Regions from separate parts of the Shinella sp. 20P9.1.1 genome, predicted to be linked through region 1. Evidence: predicted binding sites of a transcription regulator. Region 1 holds the regulator's gene; the other holds the start of a gene.
What was found. Region 1 encodes PhoB, which activates phosphate uptake and scavenging genes when phosphate is short. Its sites were predicted from a motif close to TGTCATNNANCTGTCAT; they were not measured.

Region 1 (7,554 bases):
ATGAACAGCGCATCCTTGTCGGCGCGCGCCATCAGCTGCTTGTTGACCTGATAAGGCTGGAAGATGTTGTGGCCGCGGGCGCGATGCTCCTGGTTCATCGAGACCCAGCAGTCGGTGACGACGAGATCGACGCCGTCGATGATGGCGTCAGGATCATGGCCGAGCAGGATGTTGCCGCCATTGTCGCGCGCCCAGTTCAAAATCTTGTCGTCGGGCTCCGAGCCCATCGGCACGGCCATCTTCATCGTGTAGCCGAAGCGGGCGGAGCCCTCGACGAAGGAATGCAGCACATTGTTGCCGTCGCCGGTCCAGGCGAACGTCTTGCCCTTGGCGAGACCACGATGCTCCTCGAAGGTCATGACGTCGGCCATGATCTGGCAGGGATGCGTCAGGTCCGTCAGCGCGTTGATGACGGGAACGGTGGCATGCTCGGCAAGCTCCAGCAAGCGGTTGTGGTCCGTCGTGCGGATCATGATGGCATCGACATAACGCGACAGCACCTTGGCGGTGTCGCCGATCGTCTCGGCGCGGCCGAGCTGCATTTCCGTGCCCGACAGGAACAGCGTCTCGCCCCCGAGCTGGCGCATGCCGACATCGAAAGAGACGCGCGTGCGGGTGGAGGGCTTCTCGAAGATCATCGCGAGCATCTTGCCGGCGAGCGGTCGCTCTTCCTTGCCGGCCTTGTTGGCTGCCTTGCGCTTGTGCGCATCGTCCATGATGACGCGGAGATCGCTTTCCGAAACGGCGGAAAGGTCGAGGAAATGCTTGGCCATGATGTGTCCTGTCTGTCCTGGTCTCTGATCAGGCGGCTTTCGCCGCCGTCAGCTTTTCGGCTGCGCGCTCGATGCGGGCGAGCCCTTCGCGTGCTTCTTCGGCGGTGACGGTGAGCGGCGGCAGCAGCCGCAGCACATTGTCGCCGGCCGGCACGCCCAGCAGTTTTTCCGCGCGAACGGCCTTCAGGAGGTCGGCGACGGGGATTTTCGCCTTGATGCCGAGCATCAGGCCCTCGCCGCGCACATCCTCGATCACCTCGGGGAAACGATCCTTCAGCGCCGCAAGGCCCTGACGGAAGACCAGCGCCACGTCGCGCACATGTTCGAGGAAGCCGTCTTCAAGCACGACGTCGAGCACGGCATTGCCGACGGCCATGGCAAGCGGATTGCCGCCATAGGTCGAGCCATGCGTGCCAGCGACCATGCCGGAGGCGGCTTCATTGGTGGCAAGGCAGGCGCCGAGCGGAAAGCCGCCGCCGATGCCCTTGGCGACCGCCATGATGTCGGGCGTCACGCCCGCCCATTCATGGGCAAAGAGGCGGCCCGTGCGGCCGACGCCGGACTGGACCTCGTCGAGGATCAGCAGCAGGCCGTATTCGTCGCAGAGCTGGCGCAACTCCTGCATGAATTCCTTCGAGACGGGACGGATGCCGCCCTCGCCCTGCACCGGCTCGATCAGGATGCCGGCGGTTTCCTCGGTGATCGCATCCTTGACGGCGGCGATATCGCCGAAGGGCAGCTTCAGGAAGCCGGGAGCCTTGGGGCCAAAGCCTTCGATATACTTCTCCTGTCCGCCGGCCGCGATCGTCGCGATCGTGCGGCCATGGAAGGCGCCGTCGAAGGTGATGATATGGAACTTGCCGGGATGGCCCTTGGCGAAGTGATGGCGGCGCGCGGTCTTGATCGCGCATTCCAGCGCTTCGGCACCCGAATTGGTGAAGAACACCTTGTCGGCGAAGGTCGCGTCCGTCAGCCGGCGGCCGAGGCTTTCCTGGCCGGGCACCTCATAGAGGTTGGACAGGTGCCAGACCTTGTCGGCCTGATCCTTCAGCGCGGCGACGAGATGAGGATGCGCATGGCCCAGCGAATTGACGGCGACGCCGGCGGCGAAATCGAGATATCGCTCGCCATCTTCGGCGATCAGCCAGACGCCCTCCCCGCGCGTGAACCGGAGCGGCGCACGCATATAGGTTTCATAGAGCGGCGCGGCATCGGCCATGGCGCGTATCCTCCGAAAAGAGATGCGAAAAAAGACGTCTGACACTTGACTTTTCCGGGCTCCAGAAAAATCAAAAGCCGCCTTTCGGCGGCATGCGGCACTATCGGCATTTCACCTGGGGATGTCAACAAAATCGCACCCCGAGTGACGCTGAACCTCCCGCAAGGTGAGGATTCACGGCACGCGCGGAAGGTGTCTCCATCGAGTCACACCCGACCAGCAAGTTGGGGAAAACCTCGAAATCGATTCGCGCCGATTCCCGCGACTCTTGTCACAGAGTCCCCCGGTCTCTAGGTTAAAGACCAATTACTAGACTGCATGCGGCGGAACTAGTCACCAAAAGAGTTGAAGGCGTTCAGGTTCCGGATCTGTCCGGGACGCGACGAGGGATTCCCGCATCGAACGCCGAGCGGAGACGAAAACATGAACTGGACAGACGAGCGCGTCGAAAGACTCAAGAAGCTCTGGGCCGAGGGTTTGAGCGCGAGCCAGATCGCGGCACAACTCGGCGGCGTCAGCCGCAATGCCGTCATCGGCAAAGTGCACCGGCTGAACCTGCCGGGCCGCGCCAAGGCCGGCGGAACGCAGGCCACCGCCCGCCCGAAGCGCCCGGCGCCGGCGGCCCCCCGCCCCGCGACCTTCCAGGCCCGTGCCGTCACGCCGCGCACCGCAGCCCGTCCGGCAGCGATCGCCAAGGACGACATGGACACGGAATTCGAGGCCGTCGCCGAACAGCTCCCGGTTCCCGCCAACGGCAACAATGTCGTCGTGCCGATGTCGCGCAAGCTGGAACTGACGCAGCTCACCGAGCGCACCTGCAAGTGGCCGATCGGCGATCCGCTGAACGAAGACTTCCATTTCTGCGGCAACGAATCCCCTGACAATTCGCCCTACTGCACCTACCACCAGCGCCTCGCCTACCAGCCCTCGGCCGAGCGCCGCCGGATGCGCTGACAGCAATCGATATGAAATGAAAACGGAGCCGAAAGGCTCCGTTTTTGTTTGAGGCGATGGATGGCAGCCCCAAAACGCAAACAGGCCCCGCAGGGCCCATTTCCGTCCTTGGGAGGAATGGCGGATCGCTCAGGTTTCCAGCGAATAGCCGGCGCCGCGGACAGTGCGGATGACGTCCTGCATATTGGCGAAGTTGAGCGCCTTGCGCAGACGGCCGACATGCACGTCGACGGTGCGCTCGTCGACATAGATGTCGTGGCCCCATACACCGTCCAGCAGCTGCGAGCGCGAGAAGACGCGGCTCGGCGAGGTCATCAGGAATTCCAGGAGGCGGAACTCCGTCGGGCCGAGGCGAACCTCGCGGGTGCGACGGTGGACGCGGTGGGTCTCGCGGTCGAGCTCGATATCGCCGCAGCGCAGCACCGTCGAGACGACCTCGGGCTTGGCACGGCGCAGCATGGCGCGCACGCGCGCCACCAGTTCCGGCGTCGAGAAGGGCTTGACGACATAATCGTCGGCGCCGGTGGCCAGACCACGCACTCGCTCGCTCTCCTCGCCGCGCGCCGTCAGCATGATGATCGGCAGGCGCTCGGTTTCCGGCCGCTGGCGCAGGCGCCGGCACAGCTCGATGCCGGAAACGCCCGGCAGCATCCAGTCGAGGATGAGGAGGTCGGGCATGCGCTCCTGCAAGCGCATTTCCGCCTCGTCACCCGATAGGATCGTATCGACCTCGAAACCCTCGGCTTCGAGATTGTAGCGCAGGAGAACGCTCAGCGCCTCCTCGTCTTCCACGACGGCTATTCTGGGCACCATGGACAGGGTTCCTGCTCAAACTTACTCGGACGCTTCGGCGATGTCGGCCGCGACGACCGATGTCGATGTATCGTCCTTCGGGCGCTCGCCTTCCGGCTGGGAGCCGGTCGCCATGTAGTAGATGGTTTCGGCGATGTTGGTCGCGTGGTCGCCGATGCGCTCGATGTTCTTGGCGCAGAACAAAAGATGCGTGCAGGGCGTGATGTTGCGCGGGTCTTCCATCATGTAGGTCAGCAGTTCGCGGAACAGCGAGGTGTAGATCGCATCGATCTCGTCGTCGCGCTCGCGGATGGCCTTGGCCTTGTCCACCGAGCGGGTGGCGAAGACGTCGAGCACTTCCTTGAGCTGCATCAACGCCAGTTCGGCGAGATGCTCGAGGCCGCGGGCGAGCTTGCGCGGCATGCCCGAGCTCTGCACGGCAATCACGCGCTTTGCGGTGTTCTTGCCGAGGTCGCCGACGCGCTCCAGTTCGGCAGCGATGCGGATCGTGCCCATGATTTCGCGCAGGTCCGCCGCCATCGGCTGGCGCTTGGCGATGGTGACGATCGCCTTTTCGTTGATCTGGCGCTCGGCATTGTCGAGGATGACATCCTCGGAAATGACCTTCTGGGCCAGCGCCACGTCGGTGGAAACGAGGGCGCGGACGGAATCCGCCACCATCTGCTCGGCCGTGCCGCCCATTTCGGAGATGCGGCGGGAGAGGTACTTCAGTTCTTCGTCGTAAATCGAAACAATATGGGTCGATGACATCGTTCTGTCCTTAATGCGCTCGGGTTTCAGGGGCGTCAGCGACGAAAGCGTCAGCCGAAGCGGCCCATGATGTAGTCCTGCGTGCGCTGGTCATCCGGGTTGGTGAACATCTTGTCGGTGTCGTTCTCCTCGACGAGGTTGCCGAGGTGGAACATGGCGGTGCGCTGCGAGACGCGGGCCGCCTGCTGCATGGAGTGCGTCACGATGACGATGGTGAAGTTGGCGCGCAGCTCGTGGATGAGCTCCTCGACCTTGGCCGTCGCGATCGGGTCGAGTGCCGAGCAGGGTTCGTCCATCAGGATGACTTCGGGGCTGACGGCGACGGCGCGTGCGATGCACAGGCGCTGCTGCTGGCCGCCGGAGAGGCCCGTGCCGCCTTCCTGCAGGCGATCCTTCACCTCGTTCCACAGGCCGGCCTTCTGAAGGCTCTTTTCCACGATGGCGTCCATGTCGGCCTTCGACTTGGCAAGACCGTGGATGCGTGGGCCGTAGGCGACGTTTTCGTAGATCGACTTCGGGAACGGGTTCGGCTTCTGGAAGACCATGCCGACGCGGGCGCGCAGTTCGACGACGTCGATGTTCGGGTCGTAGATATCGTCCGTATCGAGCGTGATGCGGCCGGTGACGCGGCAGCCGTCGATCGTGTCGTTCATGCGGTTCAGCGTGCGCAGGAAGGTCGACTTGCCGCAACCCGACGGGCCGATCAGCGCCGTCACGGTGTTTTCGCGGACGTTGAGATTGACGTCGTAGAGGGCGCGCTTGTCGCCGTAATAGACCGAAACGTCCTTGCCGATCATCTTGTAGGAAATGTCGTTCATTTTCTTGTCCAGCGCTTTCTCGACTGCTGCTTCTAACATCATGTTCATAGGATCGGTCCTTCTACCAGCGCCGTTCGAAACGGCGGCGCAACAGGATGGCGCCAACATTCATGAGGATGAGGAAGATGAGGAGCACCATGATGGCGCCCGAGGTGCGCTCCACGAAGGCACGCTCGGCCTCGTTCGCCCACATGTAGATCTGTACCGGCAGAGCCGTGGAGGGTTCCAGCGGCGTTCCGGGAATATCGGCGACGAAGGCGACCATGCCAATGAGCAGCAGCGGTGCGGTTTCGCCGAGCGCATGCGCCAAACCGATGATCGTGCCTGTCAGGATGCCCGGCATGGCGAGCGGCAGGACGTGGTGGAACACGGTCTGCATCTTGGATGCGCCGAGGCCGAGGGCGGCGGAGCGGATCGACGGGGGCACGGCCTTGAGGGCAGCGCGGGTCGCGATGATGATCGTCGGCAGCGTCATCAGCGTCAGCACCAGGCCACCGACGAGGGCTGCCGAGCGCGGGAAGCCCGCGAAATTGACGAAGACGGCGAGACCGAGCAGACCGTAAACGATCGACGGCACGGCGGCGAGGTTGTTGATGTTCACCTCGATCAGATCCGTGAAGCGGTTCTTCGGGGCGAATTCCTCGAGATAGATCGAAGCGGCGACGCCGATGGGCAGCGACAGCACCAGAACGATCAGCATCATGTAGAGCGAGCCGACGATGGCAACGCCGAGGCCTGCCGCTTCCGGACGGCTCGATGCGCCGTTGATGAAGAGGCCAGTGTTGAAGTGCTTGGAGAGCGCGCCGCTTTCGACGAGCGTGTTCATCCAGCCGACCTGCTTGTCGGAGATCTTGCGGTTGTTTTCCGCTACCGAGAGATCGATCTGGCCTTTGAAGGCCGAGTCGAGATCACCGTGCGCAAGGAATGTCACCGTCTGCGTGGTGCCGATGATCGCCGGATTGGCGACGACCATGTCGCGGAACTGCGTGCGAACGCTGTCCGAGATCATGCCGTTGACGGCCTTGAGGCCGGCACGGTCCTTTTCATCGACGCCGAGAACCTTGGCGAGCGCGTTACGGGCAACGACCGGATAGTTGGCCGAGACCAGCTTCTGCGGGTTGGTGGCGCGCTCGTTGTTCTTGTCGATGACCTGTTCGGAGAACTCGACCGGAATGGTGATCATCGACTGCTGAAATGCGGTGTAGCCCTTGGAGACCACAGAAAACAGCAGAAGGAACAGGAAGAGCAGACCGAAGGCGATCGCTGCCATGCCGAAGAGGCGGAAGCGGCGCTCGGCGGCGTAGCGGCGGCGAAGGCCGATGTCGCGGCGTTCGGGTTTGGCGGTGACGCCAAGGGCGGCCATCGAAGGGCTCGTGGAGACCTGGCTCATTCGTACTGCTCCCGGTATTTGCGCACGATGTAAAGGGCGTAGATGTTCAGGCAAAGCGTGATGAAGAACAGCGTGATGCCGAGTGCGAAGGCCACCAGCGTCTGCGGCGAGGTGAATTCGAGGTCACCCGTCAGCTGGTTGACGATCTTGACGGTCACGGTTGTCATCGGCTCGAAGGGATTGAGCTGCATGCGGGCGGCAACACCGGCGGCAAGCACCACAATCATGGTTTCGCCGACGGCGCGCGAGGCGGTCATCAGCAGCGCGCCGACGATGCCCGGAAGTGCTGCCGGCAGAATGACGCGCTTGATCGTTTCCGAACGCGTGGCACCCAGACCAAGCGAACCGTCACGCAGCGCCCGCGGCACGGCGGTGATGATGTCGTCCGACAGCGAGGAGACGTAAGGGATCAGCATGATGCCCATGACGAAACCGGCGGTCAGAACGCTCTGCGCCTGGATAAAGTTCGTGTAGTTGCCGGTGACGAGGCCGTTCAGCTGGGCGGAGATATCGCGCAGGAACGGGCCGACGGTCACCAGCGCGAAGAAGCCGTAAACGATGGTCGGGATGCCGGCGAGCACTTCGAGCAGGGGCTTGGCCACCGAACGGACGTGCCGCGAGGCATATTCCGACATGTAGATAGCGGCGAAGAGGCCGACCGGCACGGCGACCAGCATAGCGACAAAGCCGATATAGAGCGTGCCGGCAAGCAGCGGGATCAGGCCGAACTGGCCGGCGGAGGCCGTGGCACCCGCAGCGGCGAAACGCGGATCCCAGACCGTGCCGAAGAAGAATTCCCAGGCCGGCACCATGTTGAAGAAGTGCACGGCTTCCGTG
Region 2 (7,554 bases), on a different contig from region 1:
GTCACGCGTTCTGCCGGGTTGAGGCCGGCGACCGCCGTGCGGGCGGCATCCGCCGCGATCTGTTGCACCGAATGGGTGACGGACAGGTAGATGCCATAGGCGATCAGCGTGAAGAGGACCAGGAAGAACAAGGGCGCGATGATCGCGAATTCCAAGGCCGATGTGCCGGCGCGATCCTTCGACAAGCGGGACAGAACGTGCATGACATCTCCTCCTTGAGACTGTCTGACGACTTGGCATTCCCGCATCCGGAAGTGGATGCACGCCTATAGTGCAACCTGAATCTTAATTTCTCCTATAGATTGGGCGGCTGGATTTATGTAGTCGAAAAGTTGCATCTACACGTCACCCTTTATCGCGCAGAACATCATGCAATCGCAGCACTTCCATTTTCAGGGCGGCGATCTCGTTGAGAAAATGCGTGTCGATCTTATGGTGCAGCGCGATCAGCTCGATCTCGGCCTTGAGGTTCACCTCGTAATCCTTGGACGCCTCGAAACGGTCTCGCGCGGCCTGCCGGTTCTGCGACATCATGATGATCGGCGCCTGCAGGGCGGCGATCATCGACAGCAGAAGATTGAGGAAGATGAAGGGGTAGGGGTCGAAGGCGTCTTTCGTCAGCAGGATCGTGTTGGCGACGGTCCAGCCGGCGAGAAAGACGAGGAAACCCACGATGAAGGCCCAGGAGCCGCCGACGCGGGCGATGGCATCGGCGACGCGGTCGCCGGGCGCTTGCTTCGACTGGTAGGCGACGTTCCTGTCTTCCGACAGGATACGACCCTCGCGGGAATGGAGCAACACCTCGCGCTCGGTCTCGTCGAGCTCATCGGAGGTTTTGCCGAAGAGGATTTGGGCGGCGTCGTCGAAGGGTTTCATGGCGGGGCTCCGCAAGAGAATCGGAGCCCTAGCCTAGCCTCGTTTTGTGCGGGAAATCAGTACGCCGCGCTCATCAGTTCCGCATGGGAGTTGAAGAAGCGTTCGAGACCGTACTGCTTGCCGAACATGATGTCGTGCTGCAGGAAGCGGAAATCGCGCACCAGCGGGTCGACGGTCTTTTTGCGGGCCCAGTCCGGGTTGCCGTTACCCTTGGCGTCGATCAGCATGTAGCGGTCGATAACGCGCAGCTTGTCATGCACGGCGCCAAGGAAGCCCGTATAGTAGGGGTGCTCGAAGCCGGCTTCCTTGAGGATGTAGTAGGAGAGGAAGGCCGGGCTGATCGTGCCGACATCCTTTTCCGCACCGGTTTTGTTGGACCAGATGACAAGCGGGGTTTCGTGCTCCTTCTTCATCTGCTCGGTCGAGCCCTTGCGCGAGGCCGTGATGCCCTTCATGTAGCCGGAATTCTGGTAGACCGTGTTGAGCGGCGGCAGGTGATCGCCGAACACGACGATGATCGTCTCGCGGTCGCGCTCCTTGGCCCAGTCCATCAGCATCTTGAGGCTCTGATCGGCTTCCTTCACACCCTGCGCATAGCTTGCCAGCATGCGGTTGTCGCGCGCGTCCAGCTTGCCTTCGGGGGTGATGTCCGTCTTCGTGTAGCGGCCGTCGTCATAGGGGCCGTGGCCCTGCAGGGTCACGGCGAAGAAGAAGAACGGATCTTCCTGCAGATCGGCCTGGCGGATGATTTCCTTGGTTAGCGCCTCATCGGAGGTGAAGTTGCCACGCTTGGCGAGCGGCGGCATCTTGTCGACGTCCTTGAAGGTCTCGAAGCCGAACGCCTTGTAAACGCTCGAACGGTTCCAGAACCAGCCCGAGAACGGATGGATGGCGCGCGCCGTGTAACCTTCCGCGCGGAAGAACGTGGCAAGCGAGGGGATCGGCTTGCGGATATACTGCTGGTAGGGAATGCTGCCGGTCGGCAGGAAGGCGTTGGAGAAGCCCGTCAGCGCCTCGAATTCGATATTGGCCGTCAGGCCGCCGAATTCCGGCGAGAAGACGTGGCCGCCCTGGCTTTCGCGGATGACCGGCATCGGATCCTGCGAGAGCTTCACGCTGTCGATGCGCGTCGGATCCCACAGCGATTCACTCATCACGACGATGACGTCGGGCTTCGAGCGGTGCGTCGTGCCGAAGGGCAGCGGCTTGGACGGGATCTTGTCGATCGCGTCGACCATATAACCGCCCGGCGCCTGAACGTTTGCCATCGGCAGGTTGATGGCAAAGGCCATGACGAAGCCGTTGTGGCGATAGTTCTCCGCCTGGTCCCACATGATCGGGAAGACCTTAAGCCGGTCGCGGACCCACGAGAAGTCGTTATAGTCCATGATGGAGGCAAAGCCGGCGAGCAGCGGCAGCGCGACGGCGAGGCGTGCAAGGCGTTCCTTGCGCGTCAGCGGCCGGAAGCGGCGCCAGGCGAAGACCCAGAGGCTGACAAGACCGACGACGGCGGCGACGATGGCGAGGGCGAGACCTGCGGCCGTCCAGGGACGATCCTGCACGAGAACCGGCATCAGCTCCATGATCTGGCGGCCGAACAGCAGGTCCGTCGGGTAGAGCGGGTCGGTCAGGAAGACCTGCTTCTGCTGCGAGATGACGCCCATCAGCACGACGAGCGGCGCGATGAACAACACGCCCTTGTGCTGGCGGCCGATCAGCGCATCGAGCGCGAGATAGGTCAGGAAGAACACGCCCGTCGTGGTCCAGGCCGGCTGTTCGAGATTGGTGAAATAGATCCAGGTCTGCTCAAGCGAGCCGCGCGTGATGAGTTCGACGACGACGACGGTCAGCAGTGCCAGAAGGCCGGAAACGACAAGCGAACGCAGGACGGCAAGCGCCTTTGCATGGCGCGCAAAGAAGCCTGCCTCAGCGGCAAGTCCTTCGGTGGCATCCATTGCCACGGCTGCGGGAGTGAACAGGGCCAAGGCCGTCTCCAAACTTCATGAAACTTTCGTGTATCTGTCATACGGACGTCATCTTGAACAGGAGATGAACGGTTTCTGCAACGTTCTCCCTGTGCTTTGGTTCCACCTGTTGCATCGTCGCAATGGCGGCGGGAACCCGCTGAAAACAGGGGCTTGGCGGGAAAGCGCGTGCAATCGTCAGGCTTTTCATTCCCAAAGCCTCTGTCATGCTCTAAACAGCTTCTCGACCGTTCGAGAGTGCGGGCTGCGCAGGATCGGACACCATGCAAAGACGGGTCTGCAGATATGACTTCCGAGACTGAAAAGGCGACGCTCCGTATCGCGGTTGCGCAATTGAACCCTGTCGTCGGTGACATCACCGGCAATCTCGCCAAGGCGCGTGCGGCCCGCGAGGACGCGGCAAAGCAGGGTGCCGATCTGCTGCTGCTTACGGAACTCTTCATCTCCGGCTATCCGCCCGAGGATCTCGTCCTGAAGCCCGCCTTCCTGAAGGCTTGCCGCCGCGCCATCGACGATCTGGCCGCCGACACCGCACAGGGCGGCCCCGGCGTCATCATCGGCTTTCCCCGGCAGGACGAGACCGGCCGCTTCAACGCCGTCGCCATCATCGATGCGGGCAAGGTGATTGCCGTCAGGGACAAGGTGGACCTGCCGAATTACGGCGAATTCGACGAAAAGCGCGTCTTCGACCAGGGCGCTATGCCGGGTCCGGTGAATTTCCGGGGCGTGCGGCTCGGCATCCCGATCTGCGAGGACATCTGGGGCGAGCTCGGCGTCTGCGAGACGCTGGCCGAAAGTGGGGCTGAAATCCTGCTCTCGCCGAACGGCTCGCCCTATTATCGCGGCAAGGTCGACATCCGCCATCAGGTCGTGCTGAAGCAGGTCATCGAAACCGGACTGCCGTTGCTCTATGCCAATCAGCTCGGCGGCCAGGACGAACTGGTCTTCGACGGCGCGAGCTTCGCCTTCAATGCCGACAAGACGCTCGCCTTCCAGATGAGCCAATTCGAGGAGACTGTCGCACTCGTCACCTTCAAGAAGGAAGGGGACGGCTGGATCTGCGACGGCGGGCCGATGTCGCGCATTCCCGAAAAGGAGGAGGCGGATTACCGGGCCTGCCTGCTCGGCTTCCGCGATTACGTCAACAAGAACGGCTTCAAGAATGTCGTGCTGGGCCTGTCGGGCGGCATCGACTCGGCGATCTGCGCCGCCATCGCGGTCGATGCTTTGGGTGAGGAGCGGGTGCGTTGCATCATGCTACCCTATCGCTACACCTCGCAGGATTCGCTTAAGGATGCTGCCGATTGCGCCAAGATGCTCGGCTGCCGCTATGACATCGTGCCGATCGAGGCGCCGGTGACCGGCTTCCTTTCTGCCTTGTCGGAGACCTTCGAGGGCACGGAAGAGGGCATCACCGAAGAAAACCTGCAAAGCCGTACGCGCGGCACCATCCTGATGGCGATCTCCAACAAGTTCGGCTCGATGGTCGTGACGACGGGCAACAAGTCGGAAATGTCGGTGGGTTATGCCACGCTCTACGGTGACATGAACGGCGGCTTCAATCCGATCAAGGATCTGTACAAGATGCAGGTCTATGCGCTCTCCAGCTGGCGCAACGCCCATCTGCCGCCGGGCGCGCTTGGGCCGACGGGCGAGGTGATCCCGAAGAACATCATCGACAAGGCGCCCTCCGCCGAGCTTCGGCCGAACCAGACCGACCAGGATTCGCTGCCGCCCTATCCCGTCCTCGACGACATCCTCGAATGCCTCGTCGAGATGGAGATGAGCACGGAGGACATCGTCGCGCGGGGCCATGACGTCAATACCGTGCACCGCATCGAACACCTGCTCTACATCGCCGAATACAAGCGCCGCCAGTCGGCGCCGGGCGTGAAGATCACCAAGAAGAATTTCGGCCGCGACCGCCGCTATCCGATCACCAATCGGTATCGCGACCGGGGGTAGGCGATGCGCAGCTCGGTCGAGATCCACAACATCGTCTCCGGTGAAACACGTGTCGTCTGGCAGACCGAGCAACTGGTCGAGGCGCCGAATTTTTCGCGGGACGGGCGGTTTCTCGTCATCAATGGCGATGGGCTGCTCTACCGGCTGGCGCTCGATGGCAGTGCGCCGGAGCGGATCGACACCGGCTTTGCCGTCAAATGCAACAACGATCATGGGCTTTCGCCCGACGGGCGTCTGCTTGTTATCAGCGACAAGGTGGAATTCGGCAAATCGGCGATATATGTGCTGCCGGCCGAGGGTGGCGTTCCCAGGCTGGTGACGCCGAACCTGCCGTCGTATTGGCACGGCTGGTCGCCGGATTGCGCGACGCTCGCTTATTGCGGCATTCGTGACGATGTCTTCGATATCTACACGATTCCTGTGTCGGGGGGTGAGGAAAAGCGGCTGACTTTTGGAGAAGGGCGCAATGACGGGCCGGATTATTCGGCGGATGGGGAATGGATCTATTTCAATTCCAGCCGCACCGGCCGCATGCAGATCTGGCGGGTGCGTCCCGACGGTTCCGAGCCGACCCGCATCACCGACAGCCCCTTTGGCGACTGGTTTCCGCATCCGTCGCCTGATGGGAAACACCTGCTTGTGCTGTCCTATGACGGCGATGTCTTCGATCATCCGCGCGATCTTAACGTGCGGCTGCGCCTCATGGACATGGACGGCGGCAATGCACGGATTCTCTTCGATCTTTTCGGTGGGCAGGGCACGATGAACGTGCCGAACTGGTCGCCGGACGGCAGCGAATTCGCCTTTGTGCGTTACGCGCCGGTCTGATCACAATTTGTGGTGCATATGCGTTAAGTTTTCGCTCACCAGCCTGTTTAAGTGAATTTTGCGGTCTGCCAATTAGCCTCTGTTCAACAATGCCCGGAACCGGGCGGGGGCAGGCAGGGGTGACGATGACGGGCAGGACTGAAGAAGGCCGGACGGGAAAACGGCGCAGGGTGAGTTTCGCAATTCGCGCTGCGGCCGTGATGATCGTCGGGCTTTTCGGCGCGGCAAACTTCTTCGTCCTCGACTATGCCATCGAACGCGCCGACAGTTTTGTCGCCGAGACCGAGCGCACGCTGGTCCGCAACGAATTCAGCCACCAGATCGACCAGGTGGTGCAATATCAGAGCCAGCTGTCCTTCTGGGACAAGAGCTTTAGCGCACTTGCCCACGGCATGCCGGACGACGATTTCGTGCGTGACCAGATGCGCGACTGGATGTGGTCCGATTTCGGCTTCTCCTGGATGATCCTGACCTCGCCGGATGGTGAAAAAATCCTCGGCGTGCATCGTGGCGAAAAGGTTTCCGACCGCAAGGCGCGTGAAAAGCTGCAATGGATGAGCGATCTCACCCGCCGCGCCGAGCGGGCCTATCGCGAGGCACTGTCGCCCGATCGGGGTGGCTGGCAGGTGGCGCGCGCCAAGGAGGACCCGGATCTCCTGACCCCGGCACTGCCGGAAATCCATGTCTCGGGCATGCGGCTCATCGACCGCGTCATGAGCATCGTCGTCGTGCAGGCCGTCGTTCCGAAATCGCTCTATATTCCCGCAAGCCGTCTGGAGCCGACCCTGCTCATCACCGTCAAGCCGGTGTCGCAGAAGATGCTGTCCAGTGCCGAGCGGCGGCTCGGCGTGCATGATCTCGGATTCACGCCCATCGTCACCGAGGAGCCGGGCCTCGTGATGACGCCCGTAGGTGGCGATGCGTATAATCCGATGGTCGCCTCCTGGCGGCCCAATATGCCGGGCTCCTTCGTCTGGCGCTCGGCTCTTCCGCAGATCGCGATTTTCGTGCTGGTCTTTGCCGGCGTCATGCTCTTCGTGACCCTGCGCTTTTCCGCGCTGGTCAGGGCGCTTCAGCGCAGCGAGGCGAAAAACGCCTTCCTCGCCCGGCATGATCCGTTGACGGGGCTGAAGAACCGCAGCGGCTTCGACGAGGAGGTGCGTCGCACCATCGCCAGGGGCAACGGCAAGCCCTTTGCGATCCTTGCCCTCGATCTCGACAAGTTCAAGGCGGTCAACGACCGTCATGGCCATGCGGCGGGCGATATCGTGCTGCAGGCGGTTGCCCGGCGCTTCTCCGATCGTGTCGGCAAACAGGGTTCGGTGGCGCGTCTCGGCGGCGACGAATTCTCCATTCTTCTCAATGGCGATTTTTCCCGCGAAACCCTCGTGGCGCTTGCCGAGGCGCTGGTCCTTGATGCGCAGGTGCCGATCGCCTATGACGGCCAGCTTCTGCTCATTGGCGGCAGCGCGGGCATTGCCCAGTTCCCGGATCACGGCGGCAGCCTGCACGATGTCATGGTGATGGCCGATGCCGCGCTCTATGCGGCCAAACATGCCGGCCGCAACCGTGCCTTTCATGCAGGCGATATCGATGCTGGCACGGTGGCCGAAGCGGGTGCGGCGCGCGCTGCCTGAAGCCGCCGAGACGCTATGAGACAGGTGCGCGGCGCGGGCGGGCTTGATCGTGCCCTAAAGCCGTGCGCATATCCTTTTCAGTCAGGTGCCCGCGACATGCGGGAGAATCGGGAATTCGGTGCGGGTGCAATATCCAGGTCCGGAACGTGCCCAACGCTGTGACGGGGATGGCGTGCACTCCAAAGCTTGAATCGATTCAAGCTTTTGCCACTGGTTCTTGAACCGGGAAGGCAGGTGCGGGCCGTGTGAACCGAAGTCAGAAG

Region 2: AC27VQ_RS12320 (LTA synthase family protein) is a predicted target of PhoB. The motif match lies at 2,897-2,913, and genes of this name have one in related genera.

The regions. Positions count from the first base shown of each region.
Region 1 is NZ_JBYOLC010000002.1:206,812-214,365, reverse strand. It holds gene argF (ornithine carbamoyltransferase) at 1-773, opposite strand, end outside; gene AC27VQ_RS04630 (aspartate aminotransferase family protein) at 802-1,992, opposite strand; gene AC27VQ_RS04625 (GcrA family cell cycle regulator) at 2,416-2,946, shown strand; gene phoB (phosphate regulon transcriptional regulator PhoB) at 3,076-3,759, opposite strand; gene phoU (phosphate signaling complex protein PhoU) at 3,781-4,509, opposite strand; gene pstB (phosphate ABC transporter ATP-binding protein PstB) at 4,560-5,375, opposite strand; gene pstA (phosphate ABC transporter permease PstA) at 5,389-6,690, opposite strand; gene pstC (phosphate ABC transporter permease subunit PstC) at 6,714-7,554, opposite strand, start outside.
Region 2 is NZ_JBYOLC010000006.1:67,691-75,244, forward strand. It holds gene AC27VQ_RS12310 (TadE/TadG family type IV pilus assembly protein) at 1-203, opposite strand, end outside; gene AC27VQ_RS12315 (DUF1003 domain-containing protein) at 346-876, opposite strand; gene AC27VQ_RS12320 (LTA synthase family protein) at 933-2,831, opposite strand; gene AC27VQ_RS12325 (NAD+ synthase) at 3,147-4,826, shown strand; gene AC27VQ_RS12330 (TolB family protein) at 4,830-5,654, shown strand; gene AC27VQ_RS12335 (sensor domain-containing diguanylate cyclase) at 5,825-7,291, shown strand; cobalamin riboswitch at 7,358-7,554, shown strand, end outside.